DNA from 4 places in the Idiomarina sp. 017G genome. Region 4 is predicted to be linked to each of the others. Evidence: predicted binding sites of a transcription regulator. Region 4 holds the regulator's gene; each other region holds the start of a gene.

Region 1 (3,167 bases), on a different contig from region 4:
GGTGTGGTTTTGAATCTTAAAGGATTAGGTGGCATCAAGCTTTCTGATGTAACTGAAATTAGCTAACAAGAGAGGTGACTTATGTCATTTAAAATTGCACTCAGCGGTATCAACGCATCTCAGAAAGATCTAGATGTAACCGCTAATAATATTTCAAACGTAAAAACGTCCGGCTTTAAACAGTCGCGTGCGGAATTCGCTGACGTTTATGCGACCAGTATTTTCAACGCCGGTAATACGAAAGTGGGTGACGGTGTTTTGACGTCATCAGTGGCTCAGCAGTTTAGTCAGGGCACATTAGAGTTCACGGAAAACTCGCTGGATATGGCGATTTCAGGCAACGGCTTTTTTGCCACTACAGACGGTTTAGGCTCTCGCGATATGACTTACACGCGCTCAGGAGCGTTCAAACTGAACGACGATAAGTTTATTGTGGATAACCAGGGTAACTATTTGCAAGGGTATCAGGTTGACCGTAATAGCGGCACTAACTCCTCAGTTGCTTTGGCAACCACTCAGCCAATTCGTATTCCTGATGTCGCCGGTGCGCCGCAAAGCACTGATAATGTATTTACCGCATTTAACGTCGATGCGCGTCGTTCGCCAATTGATGGCGCAGCGAATCCGTTTGATCCGGAAACACCAAGTACTTACCAAAGTTCTACATCGGCTACCGTTTATGATTCATTAGGTGAATCGCATACGTTGTCTACTTATTATGTGAAGCGCGATAATAACCAGTGGGATGTCTACGCGACTTTTGATGGTGACGAAATTGACATGACTCCTACAGGCACAGCAACAGCCTCGCCGGATGCGTCGGTCAATGGTTATGCCGGTTTACGAGTAGAGTTTTTAGGCAGTGGTGATCCGGATGTCGCGGCAGGCCAGAATACTTTTGACCCAGGCTCAATCGACTTGTCAGGCAACAACGTTGATGGCGACCCGTACCTGAATAATGGTGCTGATGCGCAAACTATCCAGTTTAACTTTCAGGATTTAACAGGAACCACAACGCCGACTCAGTTTGCGTCAGATTTTGAAGTAACTGCTTTGGATCAGGACGGTAGCACCGTAGGCCGTCTGACTAACGTTGATATCGACAAGTCAGGTCTTATTGCGGCAACCTACTCAAATGGTGATGTTCAATACTTAGGCCAGGTTGCTATTGTTCGCTTTGCCAATGAGCAGGGCTTAACGCAAATTGGCGGTACCAAGTGGCGTGAAAGTATTGACTCTGGCGAGCCGCTTTCTGGTGAAGCAAATACCGGAACTTTCGGTGGTATTGAAGCTTCAGCGCTGGAAAACTCTAACGTTAATCTGACCAAAGAACTGGTTGATTTGATTACCGCCCAGCGTAACTTCCAGGCGAACTCGCGTTCGTTAGAAGTTAACAACACCATTAACCAGACGATTCTTCAGATTCGATAATAACTTCTCGGTTATTAGCTTAAAAAGACGCCTTCGGGCGTCTTTTTTGTTTTTGGCACGAAATCTGCATTGTCTTAATAATAAACCGCAGATGACAAAATTTTGGCTGGAGGTCAGCTATGGACAAGATGCTATGGGTAGCAATGAGCGGCGCGAAGGAAAATATGAACGCCGTCGCTGTTCGTGCCAACAACTTAGCTAACGCCAATACCACGGCGTTTAAAGGCGACTTGCAACAGGCGCGGGCCATGCAGGCCTTTGGTGAAGGTTTGCCAACTCGGGTATTTTCTATGACGGAAAGCCCCGGGCAAAATTTTGCCAGTGGAGCAATACAAACAACCGGCCGGAACATGGATGTTGCCATTAAAGATCAGGGCTGGATTGCAGTCGACGATGGCAGCGGTAATGAACGTTATACCCGCAATGGTAGCCTTGAAGTCGGCACTGATGGCTTGTTGAAAAACTCAACAGGGCAGACAGTGCTCGGCAATAACGGCCCCATATTTGTTCCTATGCCGATAGATAATCTGGTTATTGGAGCGAACGGGAATGTCTCTATACGTCCGATGGGAGCTCCGGCGAACGCGATGGAAGTGATTGACCGCATTAAATTAGTAAACCCGCCGAACGGTAATATGGAAAAAGGCAACGATGGCCTGTTTAAGTTAAAAGACGACCAACAAGCTTTCGCCGATGCCAACGTAAAACTGCAAATTGGCGCTCTGGAAGGCAGTAATGTAAATAGTGTCGAAGAAATGACGCACATGATTGCCTTGCAGCGCCAGTATGAAATGAACGTCAAATTAATGAAAACGGCCGACGAGAATGCTCAGCGTTCTGAGTCGCTGATGAGAATGAGCTAAGTTTAGCCCAGGAGAAAGACCATGAACCCAGCATTATGGATAAGTAAAACCGGATTGGACGCGCAGCAGCGCGATATTTCAGTTATTTCCAACAACCTGGCGAACTCCAGCACTATTGGCTTTAAAAAGAGTCGGGCAGTGTTTGAAGACTTGCTGTACCAGAATATTAACCAGCCGGGCGGTCAGTCTGCACAGGACACCGAATTACCTAATGGTTTAATGCTGGGCGCCGGTACCAAAGTTGTTGCAACGCAAAAGTCTCATACCCAGGGCAACGTGCAGACCACCGACAATTCGCTTGATGTGATGATTGACGGAAAAGGTTTCTTTCAGGTGCTAATGCCGGATGGCAATATTTCCTATACCCGTAATGGTCAATTTTCTTTAAATGAAGAAGGGGAAATTGTGACTTCGGGTAATGGTTATACCATTGAGCCTGCTATTCAGATACCGGAAGACGCTATGTCGGTCAGTATTTCACAAGAAGGTGAGGTTACTGTTACGCAGCCTGGTAACCCGGATAACGTAGTGGTTGGTCAGATTAACCTGGTTAACTTTATTAACCCGGCCGGTTTACAACCTATGGGACAGAACCTTTATAAAGAAACCGCAGTAAGTGGTGCTCCTTTAGAGGCGGTTCCGGGTGTTGACGGAATGGGTAACACCATTCAGGGCGCGCTGGAAACTTCGAATGTGAATGTGACTGAAGAGTTGGTGAACTTAATTGAGAGCCAGCGCGGCTACGAGATGAATTCTAAAGTGATTTCGTCTGTGGATCAGATGCTGAGTTACATTAACCAGCAGCTTTAATTGTTGTCGTCATTAAATAATAGCGGGTGACTTTATGCGTTCTTTACTTTTCTCTTTAACCGC
Region 2 (3,167 bases), on a different contig from region 4:
GAACGTGGCCGGGAAGTAAAAGAATTTATAGAAGAAATACTTGGTGAGGAAGGCCGTGAAAAAGCGGTTGTAATAGCAGCGCCTGCTGACCAGTCGCCGCTTATTCGTTTACGTGGTTGTGAAACAGCCTCTCAGGTTGCCGAATATTTTCGTGACCAGGGTCTGAATGTGTTGCTGTTAATGGATTCACTGACTCGTTACGCCATGGCGCAACGGGAAATTGCCCTTGCTGTGGGTGAACCACCGGCAACCAAAGGTTATCCGCCTTCTGTTTTCGCTAAGTTACCAGCATTGGTCGAGAGAGCAGGGAATGGCGGCGACGGACAAGGTTCTGTGACCGCGTTTTATACGGTTCTGACTGAAGGTGATGACTTACAGGACCCCATTGCGGACTCCGCGAGAGCAATACTGGACGGACATATTGTACTGAACCGGGAACTGGCCGACAGCGGTCATTATCCGGCAATAGATATTGAAGCTTCTATTAGCCGGGTTATGCCACAGGTTGTTTCGGAAGAGCATATGCAACAGGCGATTAAAGTTAGACAGTGGTACTCAAGTTACCGTCGCAATCGCGACTTGATTTCCATTGGCGCATACACCCGCGGAAGTGACCCGGCTATCGATCAGGCTATTGCAATGCAGCCGCGAGTAAGTATGTTTTTGCAACAGAAAATGCGGGAAGTTGTGAACTATGATGAAAGCTTGTTGCTCCTTAATCAGCTAGTCAATCCGAAGCAGAAACAGTCAGCGAGCATGTAATTTATGGCTGAGTTGGCACAATTGGAAATGTTGCTGGAGCTGGAACAGAGGCGCGAAGATAAAGCCGCTCAGGATTTCTCTCAGGTGCAGCAACAGGTTCAGGAGCAACAGATGCGCCTGGACGGTATGTCAAAATATCGACTCGACTACTTAAATCAGTTGCAGCATCGCGGGCAAAGCGGGATTGCCTCAATTCAGGTAGGGCAGTATCACGCATTTGTCGGTAAGTTAGATGAAGGTGTTGAACAGTTGCATCACGATATTATTAAGTTGCAGCAAGTGTTACAACAGCGCAAAGATCGTTGGCTGGCGCAGCGTCGCAAGCGCGAGTCGATAGATTTTTTAATAAAAGAAAAGCGCAAGCGTGAGCAAGTAGCCGAAGCCAGAAAAGAACAAAATAATCTGGACGATTTTAGCAGTCAGCGTTTTATTCGCGCCAGAAAATAGTTGGAACGAAATTTGCTTAGATACTTGCTAGATATTGTTTGCTCAGCTATTGAAAATAGCGCAAGCGCATTGCGGAGTATTATTAAGCAAGGCGTCAATAAGCACTTAATTCAGGACTAAAACTATGCAACAGCTGCTTAATCTAACCGAATCTGCCGACAACTTTGCACGTGTTGGTAAAGGTAACGACCTATCATTGAAGAGCGCCGATGGCGATAGCGGTGAGTTCTCGCGGCTGATGCTAAAGCAAAATAGTGGCGATAAAGAGCTGCAACAACTGGCCGCTAAAATTGAAGCCTACCAGAAAGCCGGTAACGACGGTGAAGGTGAGGTTGAAGGCAAAGACGTTGAGCGCAAAAATGCCGGTGAGCCGGTAACCCGAAATTTATGGGAACTGTTGCAGCAAATGAAGCAGGAAAGTGCTGAGGTTAGCTCTGAAGGCGAAACTGCGGTGAGTGACGAGATAGATCTTGCTGCGGGCGATGGCGAACTAAAAATGACAGATGAGCAACTGGCTGAAATGCTGGAAGCTTTAATGGCTAAGCTGGATTCTGCGGGTGAAGGAGAGGGTGACGCTGTTATGACGGATGCCGAGCGGCAGAAGTTTGCCGATGAGCTGCTGGCCGGCATGACCGATAGTGATAAACAGGCATTACAGGCAAAGCTTCAACAACTGATACAGGCGGCAGAACAGGGTGAAGGTGCTGAAAGTGCGGTTGAGGATGCCGGGAAATTCATTGTTAACTTGCTTGAACCCCTTTTACCCAAAGCCGATGCTGATAAGTTATTAGTAGGTAATGAAAAAGCGTTAACTCAGGCTTTGAATGAGGCTGCAGAGCGTGTGCTGGCTCAATTGTCTGCATCTCCGGACAAAAATTCAGGCAAGCCGCAAAGTGCTGAAGAATTAACAAATTTGCTTAAGCAACTGGAGCAGCAGGTTTCCGCACAACAAGCGAAAGGCGAAAGTAGTGAGTTGAGTTTAGCGGAGCAAAAGAAACTGCAGCAGTTTACTGCCGAGTTACGCAAAATTTTAGCCAGCCAAAATGGCGGCGCAGATAAACCTCAGGCTTTGACTCAGGAACAGTCGGCTAAAGCTGAGCAGTTATTGGCTGAAGTAAGGCAATTATTAAAAGGCCGTACAGGACTGAGTGAAAAGTCGGTAGAGGGTAAGGCGTCAGAGTCGGTTATTACAGCAACAGACGTTAAAGCCGGTAAAGAAAAAGCTGGTTCTGGCGATATTGGTGCTAAAAGCGATGACGGCAAGCAAACGACTAAAGCTGCTTCTGTGAATACAGCTGTTGAAGCAGAAACAAAGGTAGCCGATGCGGGTCAGCAGGGACAAGTCTTTCGGAATAACACCGACGCTTTAGTTGACGCCAGTGCGGCCCGGGCAATTCAGGGGCAAATGGTGTCAACCGCGCAGGGAACTGTAGCTGCGAATGAATCCAGTCAGGCTAATACTTTGCAGGCATTGCAACGTCCATTAGACTTGCAGCAAACGGAAGCGTCGCAAAAATTGCAGGAACGCATCAATATTATGATGAGCAGGAATATCCAGCGTGCGGATATTCGTCTGGATCCGCCGGAACTTGGTAGTGTTCACATTCGAGTTAACATGAGCGGTGAGCAGGCGTCAGTGCAGTTTCAGGCCCAGACACAACAGGCTCGAGATGCGTTAGAGACGACCATGCCGCGATTACGCGAAATGCTGGAACAGCAAGGCATCAATTTAGCTGATACCCAGGTTGGAGAGCAAAGCAAAGAAGGCGGGCGCACCGCTGGCGGGCAAGCCGGAGGATCTCATGATGCGGAAGACTGGGCTGTTGAGGGCGAAATAACTTTAGAAGAAGGCCGGGTGCTTGCTGACGGACAAGTCGATTTCTATGTCTGAAACGGTATATCTAAAGCGGCTATCAAGCTATAGTAACTGTCGGTGGGCGGTAATACAGGAAATTGAG
Region 3 (3,167 bases), on a different contig from region 4:
TCTGGACGAGAAACGGCTAATTCAAAACCTTCACGACGCATGTTTTCAATAAGAACACCTAAGTGAAGCTCACCACGGCCAGATACGCGGAAACGATCCGGGTTGTCAGTTTCTTCAACACGTAAAGCTACGTTATGAACCAACTCTTGTTGCAAACGTTCAAGAATTTGACGAGAAGTAACAAACTTTCCTTCTTTACCTGCGAAAGGTGAGGTGTTTACCTGGAAGGTCATAGTTACTGTTGGCTCGTCAACGGTCAGTGGCTTCATAGCTTCAGCTTTACCAACTGCACACACGGTGTCGGAGATTTTTAGCTCGCCCAGACCGGTAATGGCGCAGATGTCGCCTGCTGCAGCTTTGTCCGCTTCAATGCGGTCAAGACCCAGGTAGCTAAAGACTTTACCAATTTTTCCGTTACGTTCTTTGCCGTCGGCACCAACAATAGTCACTTGCTGGTTCACTTTAACGCTACCGCGGGTAACGCGACCAATACCAATAACGCCTAAGTAGCTCGAGTAATCAAGCTGTGACACCTGCATTTGCAGGTCGCTTTCAGGGTCAGCATCGGGATGGCTTACCTTACTAACGATAGTTTCGAACAATGGCGTCATGTCGCCGTCTTGATCTTCTATGTCTAATGATGCCCAGCCGTTAAGCGCTGATGCGTAAACTACCGGAAAGTCCAGCTGTTCGTCAGTAGCGCCCAGGTTATCAAATAAGTCGAATACCTGATCCATCACCCAGTCAGGGCGTGCACCAGGACGGTCAACTTTGTTAATAACAAGAATAGGGTTCAAACCATGAGAGAAAGCTTTCTGCGTGACAAATCGAGTTTGAGGCATAGGACCGTCAACGGCATCAACCACTAACAATACGGAGTCTGCCATAGAAAGTACGCGTTCAACTTCGCCACCGAAATCGGCGTGTCCCGGAGTATCCAGAATGTTGATGCGGTAATCTTGCCAGTTAACCGCGGTGTTTTTGGCGAGGATAGTAATACCACGTTCTTTTTCAAGATCGTTGGAATCCATAATACGGTCTTCTATTTCGCCACGGCTTTCTAAAGTGCCAGATTGTTGCAACAACTTGTCGACTAGGGTGGTTTTACCATGGTCAACGTGCGCGATAATCGCGATGTTGCGTAATTTTTCTATATCAAATACCTGAATTGTCATTAAGAACTGCCTGTAGTTGTCCGGGAATGAAACCCGTCCAAGGGGTTTTGTGAAAAATAGCGGCGTATTCTACCTTTTTGAGTTGGATTAAGAAAGACCTGATTGTTTTTTGTTCGTTATATTTTTATGACGTTATCTTAGAATGTTACTTTTGCACCAATTTTGTGCGTTATGCGCTATACTGGTGCGTATTAATTTACGCATTATAGTGCTAAATGAACTAACTTTATGAATATAAACAAAAAAGTCAGTTGGCACAGGCTTTGCTATACTCAAGCTGTATTTTTAGACGCTGTCTACGGAGGACAACATGTCAGCTAATAAGATTTTCGATACCATCAAAGAACACGACGTAAAATTCGTCGATTTACGCTTTACCGATACTAAAGGTAAAGAGCAACACGTCACTATTCCGGTGTCGCAAATCGATGAAGACTTCTTTGAAGAAGGTAAAATGTTTGATGGTTCATCTATTTCCGGCTGGAAAGGCATTAACGAATCAGACATGGTACTGATGCCAGACAACGAGTCTGCGGTGATTGATCCCTTTACTGATGAAGTCACATTGAATGTACGTTGTGACATTCTTGAGCCGGAAACTATGCAGGGCTATAGCCGTGACCCTCGTTCAATTGCAAAGCGTGCGGAAGATTTCCTGCGCTCATCAGGCATTGCAGACGACGCTTACTTCGGTCCGGAACCTGAGTTCTTCCTGTTCAACGACGTACGTTTCCACACAGACATGAGTGGTTCGTTCTACAAGATTGACGCGGAAGAAGCGAAGTGGAACTCAGGCCGTGAATATTCAGAAGGTAACCTGGCTCACCGTCCTGGAGTAAAAGGCGGCTACTTCCCGGTACCTCCGGTAGACTCAGCGCACGACATTCGTGGCACCATGAGCTTAGTAATGGAAGACATGGGTATGGTTGTTGAAGCCCATCACCACGAAGTAGCAACAGCAGGTCAGAACGAAGTGGCTACACGCTTCAATACTCTGACTAAGAAAGCTGATGAACTGCAGGTTTATAAGTATGTGGTGCATAACGTCGCGCACTCTTACGGCATGACCGCAACCTTTATGCCGAAGCCACTGGTTGGCGATAACGGCTCTGGCATGCACGTGCATATGTCACTGAACAAAGGCGGCGAAAACTTATTTGCCGGCGACCAGTACGCAGGCTTGAGCGAAACCGCGCTGTTCTATATTGGCGGTATTATTAAGCACGCACGTGCCATTAACGCTTTTGCGAACGCCTCTACTAACTCGTACAAGCGTCTGGTTCCTGGTTTTGAAGCACCGGTGATGCTGGCTTATTCCGCCCGTAACCGTTCGGCTTCTATCCGTATTCCATTGGTTTCCAGCGCGAAAGGTCGCCGTATTGAAGTGCGCTTCCCTGACCCAAGTGCGAACCCGTACCTGGCCTTTACTGCGCTGTTAATGGCTGGCCTTGACGGTATCCGTAACAAGATCCACCCTGGCGATGCCATGGACAAAGATTTATACAATCTGCCTCCTGAAGAAGCGAAAGACATTCCGACCGTTTGTCACTCACTGGAAATGGCTCTGGACGCGCTGGATAAAGACCGCGACTTCCTTAAGCAAGGCGGCGTTATGGACGACGACATGATTGATGCCTACATCGATCTTAAGTACAACGAAGTAGAGACATTGAAGAAGACTACCCACCCGGTAGAATTCGATATGTACTACAGCGTTTAATGGTTACTGGCCGGGTAAGGTGTCTTGCCTTACCCGGTTGCACCAACTTGGTGCGTAATTTATCCTGCCTTCGTGAACGATAGCGCGCTACTTAACCAACTACTCACAGGCATACTCATCCTCGATGATCGCCTGACCATCCGTTACGTCAATTCGTCTGCTGAATCCTTACTCGATCACAGTGCAAAACGCCTGTTGGGCGAACCTTTCACTGCGGCTTTTTATCAGTGTTCGCTGGCGTCAGAAACGCTGATGGAGTGCCTGAATAGCGA
Region 4 (3,167 bases):
CGCCGGGGTATTGGGTATTTGCCACAAGAGGCGTCCATTTTTCGCAAATTGACCGTGCGCGATAATCTGATGGCTATTCTGGAAACTCGTAAAGAACTGTCAACCAACGAGCGTGAAGAACAGCTTGATGCTTTGCTCGAAGAGTTTCATATAGGCCACATAGCAAACAGTCAGGGCATGAGTCTGTCCGGCGGTGAACGTCGTCGGGTTGAAATTGCCCGAGCCTTAGCCGCAGAACCTACGTTTATTTTGCTGGACGAGCCTTTTGCCGGAGTTGACCCTATTTCGGTTATTGATATTAAAAAGATTGTTGAACATTTAAAGCAACGTGGTATTGGTGTACTTATTACTGATCACAACGTTCGCGAGACATTGTCTGTTTGTGAACACGCTTATATTGTCAGTCATGGTGAGCTTATTGCCAGTGGGGATGCAGAAAGTATATTATCGAATCAACAGGTTAGAGACGTTTACCTCGGTGAGCAGTTCACCCTATAACGTGATACCGGGACAGTCATTATGAAGCAAAGTCTGCAGCTAAAAATTGGTCAGCACCTGACCATGACGCCACAACTCCAACAGGCTATCCGCCTGCTGCAGCTTTCCTCGCTCGATCTTCAGTCAGAAATTCAGGATGCATTAGACAGCAACCCGCTGCTGGAGGTTGAAGGTGAAACGAGTAACGACGCGGACCAACCCGAAACTCGCAATATTGAAGAAAGAGACGACAGCCAACGGGAAACATCCGACGTTATAAAAACCCAGGAAATGCCTGACGAACTGCCGGTCGACAGCAGTTGGGACGACACCTACTCCAGTCATACCCCGGCCAACGGTGCAGCCTCTTCAGGTAAATCCTTTGACGGCGATTTTGAAGTCTATCAAGGCTCTACCAGCGAGTCTTTGCAGGATCACCTGCTTTGGCAAATGCAACTTTCTCATTTTTCGGAAGAAGACACCGCCATAGCTGAAGCCATTATTGAAGCCATAGACGACAATGGCTATCTAATGGTTGATGTTAATGAAATTATCGAAGCTGTGCGCCTACCCGAAGTTGAGGCAGAAGAAGTCTGCATGGTGCTTAAGCGTATTCAGCATTTCGACCCAATAGGTGTCGGCGCACGCAGCGTCAGTGAATGCCTTGCCATTCAATTACGTCAACTAAGCGACGACACTGAATACAAGCAGGTTGCTCTATGCTTAGTGACTGAACATATGGACTTACTTGGCAGTCGCGATTTTCGCACCATTCAGCGTAAACTGAAGCTATCGGAAGACGATTTACGTCAGACTATGCGATTAATTCAACAGTTGCACCCGCACCCGGGGGAGCAAGTTGCGCAGCAACCCGTTGAATATGTTATTCCCGATGTGGCCGTTACTAAAAAAAATGGTCGTTGGATGGTCGAATTAAACCCGGATAGCGTACCTAAACTAAAAGTGAACGAAGAATACGCGGCCTTGAGTAAAGCAACAAAGTCAGTAGCCGACAGCCAGTACATAAAAAACCATACGCAAGAAGCGCGCTGGTTCATAAAAAGCCTGGAGAGCAGAAACGATACGCTGCTGAAAGTGGCCAATTGCATAGTACAACGCCAACAGGGCTTTTTTGAGCATGGTGAAGAAGCTATGAAGCCAATGGTTCTGAACGATGTTGCAGAAGCCGTGGATATGCATGAAAGTACGATTTCACGCGTAACGACACAAAAATACTTACACTGCCCAAGTGGCGTATTTGAGTTGAAATATTTTTTCTCAAGTCATGTCAGTACAGAGGGCGGTGGCGAGTGTTCAAGCACGGCAATACGTGCTTTAATTAAGAAGATGGTCGCTGCTGAAAATCGCAGTAAACCGTTAAGTGACAGTAAGATTGCTGAACTGATAGCCGAACAAGGTATCCAAGTAGCAAGAAGGACAATTGCGAAGTATCGGGAATCGTTAAACATTCCATCATCGAGCCAACGCAAAAGTCTTTTGTAACTTTGTTAACTGCAGAAGGAAGACGTTATGCAAATTAATTTGACCGGTCATCACATCGATATTACCGAAGCTCTGCGTGACTACGTGGACACAAAATTTGCCAAGCTGGAAAGACATTTTGACCATATAACTAATGTTCACGTCATCCTAAATGTTGAAAAAACGATTCAAAAAGCGGAAGCTACGCTGCACGTGAATGGCGGTGAGCTTTTCGCCGACGCAAAACACGAAGATATGTACGCGGCCATCGACGGTTTAATTAATAAACTGGACCGTCAGGTGATTAAACACAAAGAGAAAATGAAACAACATTAATCCATGCAACTGAGTGAATTGTTAAGCCCCGACTGCACCAAGTGTGCAGTCGAGGGCGCAAGTAAAAAGCGACTACTTGAAACCATTAGTCAAATCGTAGCCCCTAAGCTGTCTGGCATTACCCGTCATGACATTTTTGAGAGCCTGTTAAACCGTGAGCGTTTAGGCAGTACGGGAATTGGCTTAGGTATCGCAATTCCTCATGGCCGCTTACCTAATGCGAATCATCCGGTAGCGGTATTACTGACCTTAGACGAACCTATCGAATTCGATTCTATTGACAACCAGCCTGTCGATATTATCTTCGCGCTTCTGGTGCCGGAGTCAGAGCACGAGAACCATCTACAAACATTGGCCACAGTGGCCAGAAGAATGAACGACAAAGACTGTACTCGCGCACTGCGCCACGCAGATTCTGATAAAGCGTTATATCAATTATTTGTGGGCGAAGGTGAGCAGTCGCCATGCAACTGATCATTGTTAGTGGTCGCTCCGGCTCAGGTAAGACAATTGCTCTGCGCGTACTGGAGGACTTAGGCTTTTATTGCGTTGATAATTTACCCATAAGCCTGCTACCAACTCTGGTGCATGCAGTCATAGAGCAGTATCAAAAAATAGCCATTAGCATTGATGTTCGCAACTTACCGGAGCACTCCGAAGAGCTACTGGACTCTCTGAGCTTTTTGCCAAAAGGCGTTGAACCGGAAATTCTGTTTATTGACTCTGACGACAACACCTTACTAAAGCGTTTTGGCGAGACTCGTCGCCTGCATCCGTTATCGCAAAAAGAACTGCCTCTGCTAGAAGCGCTTCAGGCCGAACATAAAATGCTTGAACCCATTATGGAACGCGCAACCTGGCGCCTGGACAGC

Evidence for each region. Region 4 encodes sigma-54, which starts transcription at its own class of promoters, with help from an activator protein. Its sites were predicted from a motif close to GTTGGCACGNNNNTNGNNT; they were not measured.
Region 1: DEU30_RS00180 (flagellar basal body rod protein FlgF) is a predicted target of sigma-54. The motif match lies at 1,483-1,501, and genes of this name have one in related genera.
Region 2: DEU30_RS12505 (flagellar hook-length control protein FliK) is a predicted target of sigma-54. The motif match lies at 1,246-1,264, and genes of this name have one in related genera.
Region 3: glnA (glutamate--ammonia ligase) is a predicted target of sigma-54. The motif match lies at 1,426-1,444, and genes of this name have one in related genera.

Annotation. Positions count from the first base shown of each region.
Region 1 covers NZ_SNWT01000001.1:34,129-37,295, forward strand. The annotation lists gene flgD (flagellar hook assembly protein FlgD) at 1-66, shown strand, start outside; gene flgE (flagellar hook protein FlgE) at 82-1,431, shown strand; gene DEU30_RS00180 (flagellar basal body rod protein FlgF) at 1,551-2,294, shown strand; gene flgG (flagellar basal-body rod protein FlgG) at 2,316-3,104, shown strand; gene flgH (flagellar basal body L-ring protein FlgH) at 3,139-3,167, shown strand, end outside.
Region 2 covers NZ_SNWT01000011.1:63,981-67,147, forward strand. The annotation lists gene fliI (flagellar protein export ATPase FliI) at 1-762, shown strand, start outside; gene fliJ (flagellar export protein FliJ) at 766-1,209, shown strand; gene DEU30_RS12505 (flagellar hook-length control protein FliK) at 1,334-3,100, shown strand.
Region 3 covers NZ_SNWT01000009.1:25,166-28,332, forward strand. The annotation lists gene typA (translational GTPase TypA) at 1-1,175, opposite strand, end outside; gene glnA (glutamate--ammonia ligase) at 1,486-2,895, shown strand; gene glnL (nitrogen regulation protein NR(II)) at 2,968-3,167, shown strand, end outside.
Region 4 covers NZ_SNWT01000006.1:95,153-98,319, reverse strand. The annotation lists gene lptB (LPS export ABC transporter ATP-binding protein) at 1-498, shown strand, start outside; gene DEU30_RS09220 (RNA polymerase factor sigma-54) at 520-1,980, shown strand; gene hpf (ribosome hibernation promoting factor) at 2,008-2,295, shown strand; gene ptsN (PTS IIA-like nitrogen regulatory protein PtsN) at 2,299-2,769, shown strand; gene rapZ (RNase adapter RapZ) at 2,760-3,167, shown strand, end outside.